DNA from 2 places in the Streptomyces sp. NPDC002784 genome. Region 2 is predicted to be linked to the other one. Evidence: riboswitches for the same ligand, from Rfam matches in the RefSeq annotation. Region 2 holds a riboswitch; the other holds the start of a gene.
What was found. A riboswitch is a leader RNA that binds a small molecule or an ion and turns the genes downstream of it on or off. The one in region 2 is predicted to bind S-adenosylmethionine.
Positions count from the first base shown of each region.

Region 1: linked by a shared signal. The riboswitch ahead of ACWD1Z_RS20780 (aminotransferase class V-fold PLP-dependent enzyme) and the one ahead of thrC (threonine synthase) in region 2 are both predicted to bind S-adenosylmethionine.

Region 1 is NZ_JBSFVD010000011.1:141,659-145,054, reverse strand. Features, by position in the region: gene ACWD1Z_RS20790 (rhomboid family intramembrane serine protease) at 1-299, shown strand, start outside; gene ACWD1Z_RS20785 (Lrp/AsnC ligand binding domain-containing protein) at 296-577, shown strand; gene ACWD1Z_RS20780 (aminotransferase class V-fold PLP-dependent enzyme) at 579-1,940, opposite strand; SAM riboswitch class IV at 2,071-2,187, opposite strand; gene trpD (anthranilate phosphoribosyltransferase) at 2,263-3,327, opposite strand.
Region 2 is NZ_JBSFVD010000004.1:127,993-131,388, reverse strand. Features, by position in the region: gene ACWD1Z_RS10555 (MoaD/ThiS family protein) at 1-201, opposite strand, end outside; gene thrC (threonine synthase) at 198-1,484, opposite strand; SAM riboswitch class I at 1,503-1,641, opposite strand; gene ACWD1Z_RS10545 (glucosyl-3-phosphoglycerate synthase) at 1,792-2,763, shown strand; gene ACWD1Z_RS10540 (alpha,alpha-trehalose-phosphate synthase (UDP-forming)) at 2,826-3,396, shown strand, end outside.

The DNA.
Region 1 (3,396 bases), on a different contig from region 2:
CGATCTCGGCGGTCCTCGGCGCCTGCCTCGCGCTGTTCCCGCGGGCGAGGGTGACCAGCCTGCTGCCGTTCCTGTTCTTCCTGCCGGTGCGGTTGCCCGCCTGGGTGGTGCTGCCGTTCTGGGCGGCCCTGCAGTGGCTGGCCGCGGGCCGGGCCACGAGCGGGCCCGGCGTGGCGTATCTGGCCCATCTCGTGGGCTTCGGCCTGGGGTGCAGCTACGCCTGGGTGCGGTTCGGCCGTACGACTAGAGTGAAGGCCGCCCCAGCGACGCCCGCCCCCGAGGGAGAGAACCAGCCGTGATCACCGCGATCGTCCTCATCAAGACCAGCGTGGACCGGATCCCCGAGATCGCCGAGCAGATCGCCTCGCTGGACAGCGTGAGCGAGGTCTTCTCCGTCACCGGCACCTACGACCTGATCGCGATGGTCCGGGTCAAGGAGCACGAGGACCTCGCCGAGGTCATCCCCGGCCGGATCAGCAAGATCCCGGGCGTGGAGGGCACGGACACGCACGTGGCGTTCCGGACGTACTCCCAGCACGACCTGGAGGCGGCCTTCGCCCTGGGGCTGGACAACTAGCTCATACGGCGGGCACGCAACGGCCGTCCTCCGTGCGGTAGTTCCACTTCGCGCCGTCGGTGACCAGCTCGCGCACCGCGGTCACGAAACGCTCCACGTGCTCGTCCGGAGTGCCGGCGCCGAAGCTGACCCGGATGGCGTTGAGGGACTTCTCGCCGGGTGCCGCCTCGGGGGCGCCGCACTCGCCCTGGGTCCCCGGGTCGCTGCCCAGCAGGGTGCGGACCAGCGGGTGGGCGCAGAACAGACCGTCGCGGACGCCGATGCCGTACTCGGCGGACAGGGCGGCGGCGAAGTGGGAGCTGTTCCAGCCGTCGACCACGAAGGAGAGCACGCCGACCCGCGGGGCGTCGTCGCCGAAGAGGGAGAGGATCCTGACCTCGGGCACCCCGGCGAGCCCCTGGCGGACCTTCTCGATCAGGTACCGCTCGCGGGCGACCAGGGTGTCGAAACCGGCCTCCGTGAGGGCCTTGCAGGCCGAGGCGATGGAGTAGGCGCCGATCACGTTCGGCGAGCCGGCCTCGTGCCGGGCCGCGCTCTCGTGCCACTCCACGTCCACTCCCCCGTCCGCGCGCCGGCTGACCTTGCGGCTGGCCCCGCCGCCCGCGAGGTACGGCTCGGCCGCGACCAGCCAGTCGGCGCGGCCGGCCAGGACGCCGGAGCCGAAGGGGGCGTAGAGCTTGTGCCCGGAGAAGGCGATCCAGTCGACGTCCAGGTCCTGGACCGACACCGGGTGGTGCGGGGCGAGCTGCGCGGCGTCCAGGACGATCCGGGCGCCGTGCGCATGGGCGGCGGCGGCCAGTTCCCGCACCGGCCACAGCTCGCCGGTGACGTTGGAGGCGCCGGTGACACAGACCAGGGCCGGGGCGTACGCGTCGCGGGCGGCGAGGGCGCGCTCCAGGTTCTCCACGGCCTGGCGCGGCGTGCGGGGGGCGTCGAGGTAGGTGACCTCGGCGTCCTGCCAGGGCAGCAGGGAGGCGTGGTGCTCGGTCTCGAAGACGAAGACCTGGCAGCCGGCGGGCAGGGCGGCGGCGAGCAGGTTCAGGGAGTCGGTCGTGGACCGGGTGAAGATCAGCTGGTCGTCGGCGCGGCAGTCCAGGAACCCGGCGACCGTCCGGCGGGCGTTCTCGAAGAGGTCGGTGGACAGCTGCGAGAGGTACCCGGCGCCCCGGTGGACGCTGCCGTAGTACGGGGCGTAGGCGGCCACGTCGTCCCAGACCCGCTGGAGCGCGGGGGCGCTGGCGGCGTAGTCGAGCGCGGCGTAGGTGACCTCGCCGCCGGTGACGAGCGGGACGGTGACATCCCTGCCCAGAACGGGCAGCGGGGCACAAATGGTCGAGGCGGAGGCAGCGGTGGAGACGGACATGGGGGCTCCCGTGAGAGAAGAGAGGAAGGGAAAAAGGGGTGCGCGGAGACGGGGCTCGGCGGCCCTATCGCATTCGCTTGCTCACGGAAGGCTCCCTCGAACGACCCAGGACCCCTGGTGTATCGCGAGGGGTCCGCGCTTGCCGCGAGCCTTGCTGCTCACGGCCTGGTCCTCACCCGGGGCACCCCGCCACGGACGGAGGGTTGCCGGACAGTCGGCCGGGGCCTCATGACTGTCACTCATGACCTGGTACGGAAATCTAGGTGAAGTGATCGACGTCCCGCAACCCGTGTCCGGATCACGGGACGACGACCGGTGACCGCTAGGCGTTGCTGGCGGCCACCCAGCGCTCCAGCGTCCGCTTGGCCGCACCGGAGTCGATCGACTCCGCCGCCTGCGCCATCGCGATGCGGATCTGCTCGGCCAGGGGTGCCCCGGTCGGGTGCAACGCCACCAGCGCCGCAGCCGAGTTGAGGAGCACGGCGTCCCGGACGGGGCCCGGCTCGCCGTTCAGCAGCCGCCGCGCGACGTCCGCGTTGTAGGAGGCGTCCGCGCCCCGCAGCGCCTCCACCGGCACCAGTTCGAGGCCCACGTCCCGCGGGTCGAAGGCCTCCTCGGTGACCTTGCCGTCCCGGACGATCCAGACCCGGGAGGTGGCGGTGGTGGTCAGTTCGTCCAGGCCGTCGTCGCCGCGGAACACCAGCGAGGAGTTGCCGCGCTCGGCGAACACCCCGGCGACGATCGGCGCCATCCGCGGGTCGGCGACCCCGACCGCCTGCGCCCGCACCCGGGCCGGGTTGGTGAGCGGGCCGAGGACGTTGAAGACGGTCCTGATGCCCAACTGCCCGCGCGCCGCGCCCGCGTGACGCATCGCCGGATGGAACTTCGCCGCGAAGCAGAAGGTGATCCCGGCCTCCTCGGCCACCTGCGGCACCCGGGACACCGGCAGCTCCAGGTTGACCCCGAGCTTCTCCAGGACGTCCGAGGAACCGGAGGCGGAGGACGCCGCACGGTTGCCGTGCTTGACGACCTTGGCGCCCGCGCCGGCCACCACGATCGCGGACATCGTGGAGATGTTGACGGTCTTCGCGCCGTCCCCGCCCGTGCCGACGATGTCGACGGTGTCACCGGACACCTCGATCACATGGGCGTGCGCGTACATCGTCCGGACGAAGCCGGTGATCTCCTCGACCGTCTCGCCCTTGGCCCGCAGGGCCACCACGAACCCGGCGATCTGCGCGTCGGTCGCCTCGCCGCGCATGATCAGGTCCATCGCCCAGGCCGTGTCGTCGGCGCCCAGATCGCGCCCCTCCAGCAGGCCGTTCAGCAACCGGGGCCAGGAACGGCCCGCCGCGGTGTCGCCTCCAGCGGGGGTCACAGCGCTCATGGGGCCGCTCCTGAGTGTCGTAGCAGAGATGCACCCCGAAAGGAGTGTGCTCCCACCCTATCCAGCCCC
Region 2 (3,396 bases):
GCGGACGTCGTCGTCATTGACGTACACATTCACGAAGCGGCGCAGCTTGCCCTGGTCGTCCAGGACCCGGGCGGCGATTCCGGTGTGGTTCTTCTCCAGGTCGGCGATGACCTCGGCGAGGGTGCCACCCTCGGCCGTCACCTCGGCGGCACCACCGGTGTAGGTGCGCAGGATGGTGGGGATGCGGACGTTGACGCTCATGAGTCGAGGCCAGCCTCTCGGAAGGAGTCGAGGTTCGGGCGGATCGTCGCGGTGAGGCCGGTGCCGGCCACCGCGTCGAGGGTCTTGAGGCCGTCGCCGGTGTTGAGGACGACCGTCGTCCTGGTGGGGTCGAGCAGGCCGTTCTCGATCAGCTTGCGCGTCACGCCCACCGTCACGCCGCCCGCCGTCTCCGCGAAGATCCCCTCGGTCCGGGCCAGCAGCTTGATCGCGTCGACCACCTGCTCGTCGGTCACGTCCTCCACCGCGCCGCCGGTGCGCCGGGCGATGTCCAGGACGTAGGGCCCGTCGGCCGGGTTGCCGATGGCCAGCGACTTGGCGATGGTGTTCGGCTTCTGCGGCCGGACCACGTCGTGGCCCGCCTTGTAGGCCACCGACACCGGCGAGCACCCCTCGGCCTGCGCGCCGAAGATCTTGTACGGCCTGTCCTCGACGAGCCCGAGCTTGATCAGCTCCTGCAGACCCTTGTCGATCTTCGTCAGCTGCGAGCCGGACGCGATCGGCACGACGATCTGGTCCGGGAGCCGCCAGCCGAGCTGCTCGCAGATCTCGTACGCCAGGGTCTTGGAGCCCTCCGCGTAGTACGGCCGCAGGTTGACGTTGACGAAGCCCCAGCCCTCGCCGGCCGGGTCGCCGATCAGCTCGGAGCAGAAACGGTTCACGTCGTCGTAGTTGCCCTCGATGCCGACCAGCTCGCCGCCGTACACCGCGGCCATCACGACCTTGCCCTGCTCCAGGTCGTGCGGGATGAACACGCAGGAACGGAAGCCGGCGCGGGCCGCGGCGGCGCCGACGGCACCGGCCAGGTTGCCCGTCGACGAGCAGGAGAGCGTGGTGAAGCCGAAGGCACGGGCGGCCTCCAGGGCCTGGGCGACGACCCGGTCCTTGAAGGAGTGCGTCGGGTTGCCGGAGTCGTCCTTCACATACAGACCGCCGGTCACGCCGAGTTCGCGGGCCAGGTTGTCGGCCTTGACGAGCGGGGTCCAGCCGGGGTTGAGGTTGGGCTTGCCGGCCACGTCCGAGGGGACGGGCAGCAGGGGCGCGTAACGCCAGATGTTCGCGGGTCCCGCTTCGATGCGCTTGCGGAGTTCCTCGGTGTCGTACGCCGAGAAGTCGTAGGCGATCTCCAGCGGGCCGAAACACTCCTCGCACGCGAAGACCGGGCCGAGCGGGACGCGGTGTCCGCACTCCCGGCAGCTCAGGGCGGCGGCGGGACCGAGATCGACAGTGGTGTTCCCGGTGCTTGCGACAGTCTGCACAGCCATGTGAGGCGAGGCCCTTTCTCCTCATCTTCCTCACGACGCATCTCGCCGTGAGACGGATTTGGCACCTTCCCTAGCCGGGAGCCTCGCGTGAACGAGACCGGCTGGAGGGTTGCCGGGGCTTCATCGGGCCGTATCCCTCTGCCCCTCTGGATGAGCGGTATGAAGTTGTGAACGCCGGGTCGGCCAGGACATGCGATGGTCACCCGCGTTGTTCAAGACTGTAACCGACGACCGGGACAGTTGAGATAGTCGTCCGAACGGCGAGATGGATCACAAACAGCGGATCACAAGCGAAGGAGCCGCCTACGTGCTGGAAGAAGTCGAGCGCTGGCTGAGCACCCGCTCCTGGTCGGTGACCGATCGCCCGCTCCACCAGATCATGGCCGCGAAGCGCAGCTCGGGCCAGTCCGTCTCCGTCGTGCTGCCCGCGCTCGACGAGGAGGAGACGGTCGGCGACATCGTCGCCGTCATCCGGCACGACCTGATGCACCAGGTCCCGCTGGTCGACGAGATAGTCGTCGTGGACTCCGGGTCCACCGACCGCACCGCCGAGGTCGCCGCGGCGGCCGGGGCGACGGTCGTGCACCGGGACGCGATCCTGCCGCGGCTGCCCGCCGTGCCCGGCAAGGGCGAGGTGCTCTGGCGCTCGCTGCTGGTCACCCGCGGCGACATCGTCTGCTTCATCGACGCGGACCTGAAGGAGTTCTCCTCGGACTTCGTCTCCGGCATCGTCGGCCCGCTGCTCACCGACCCCGGCGTGGACCTCGTCAAGGCGATGTACGACCGCCCGCTCATGGTGTCCGACGGGCGCGCCCCCGGCACGACGGCGGCGGGCCAGGGCGGCCGGGTCACCGAGCTGATGGCCCGCCCGCTGCTGAACATGCACTGGCCGCAGCTCGCCGGCTTCGTGCAGCCGCTCGGCGGGGAGTACGCGGCCCGCCGCTCCCTGCTGGAACAGCTCCCCTTCCCCGTCGGCTACGGCGTGGAGCTCGGCATGCTGGTCGACGCGCTGCACCTGGCCGGCCTCGACGCGCTGGCCCAGGTCGACGTCGGGGTGCGCAAGCACCGGCACCAGGACGGCCAGGCGCTCGGCCGGATGTCCGCCGCGATCTACCGCACGGCCCAGCTCCGGCTGGCCCGCGGACACCTCATCCGCCCCGCGCTCACCCAGTTCGAGCGCGGCGAGGACGGTTTCGAGCCGCGGACGTACTCGGTGGACACCGAGGAACGGCCGCCGATGGCGGAGATCGCGGAGTACGCGTCCCGCAAGGTGGCGTAACCCACGCCGCACGCGGCGCCTCGCACGTTTGAGCGTTTACGGCACGGGCTAGGTTGGAGCACATGGCTTCCATGTACGGCGCCGCTCAGGTGCTGGTCGCGTCGAATCGCGGCCCGGTCTCCTATGAAGTGCAGGAAGACGGCTCGCTGCGCACCAAGCGCGGGGGCGGCGGACTGGTGTCGGGCCTGTCGGCCATCGGCCCGGACGCCGGTGCCCTGTGGGTGTGCTCGGCGCTGTCCGACGGCGACCGCGAGGCGGTGCGGCGCGGGGTGGGCGAGGACGGCGTGCGGATGCTCGCCGTACCGGCCGAGGTGCACGCGGACGCGTACAACGGCGTCGCCAACTCCGTGCTCTGGTTCGTCCACCACATGCTCTACCAGACCCCGCTGGAGCCCACCTTCGACTCCGCGTTCTGGCGGCAGTGGGAGAACTACGTCCGCTTCAACCGGGCCTTCGCCGAGGCGCTGGCCGACGAGGCGGCCGAGGGGGCGGCGGTCCTGGTGCAGGACTACCACCTCACGCTGGTGCCGGGGCTGCTGCGCAAGCTCCGCCCCGACCTGCGCATCAGCCACTTCTCGCACACCCCGTGGGCCCCGGTGGACTACTTCCGCATGCTGCCCGACCAGGTGGCGC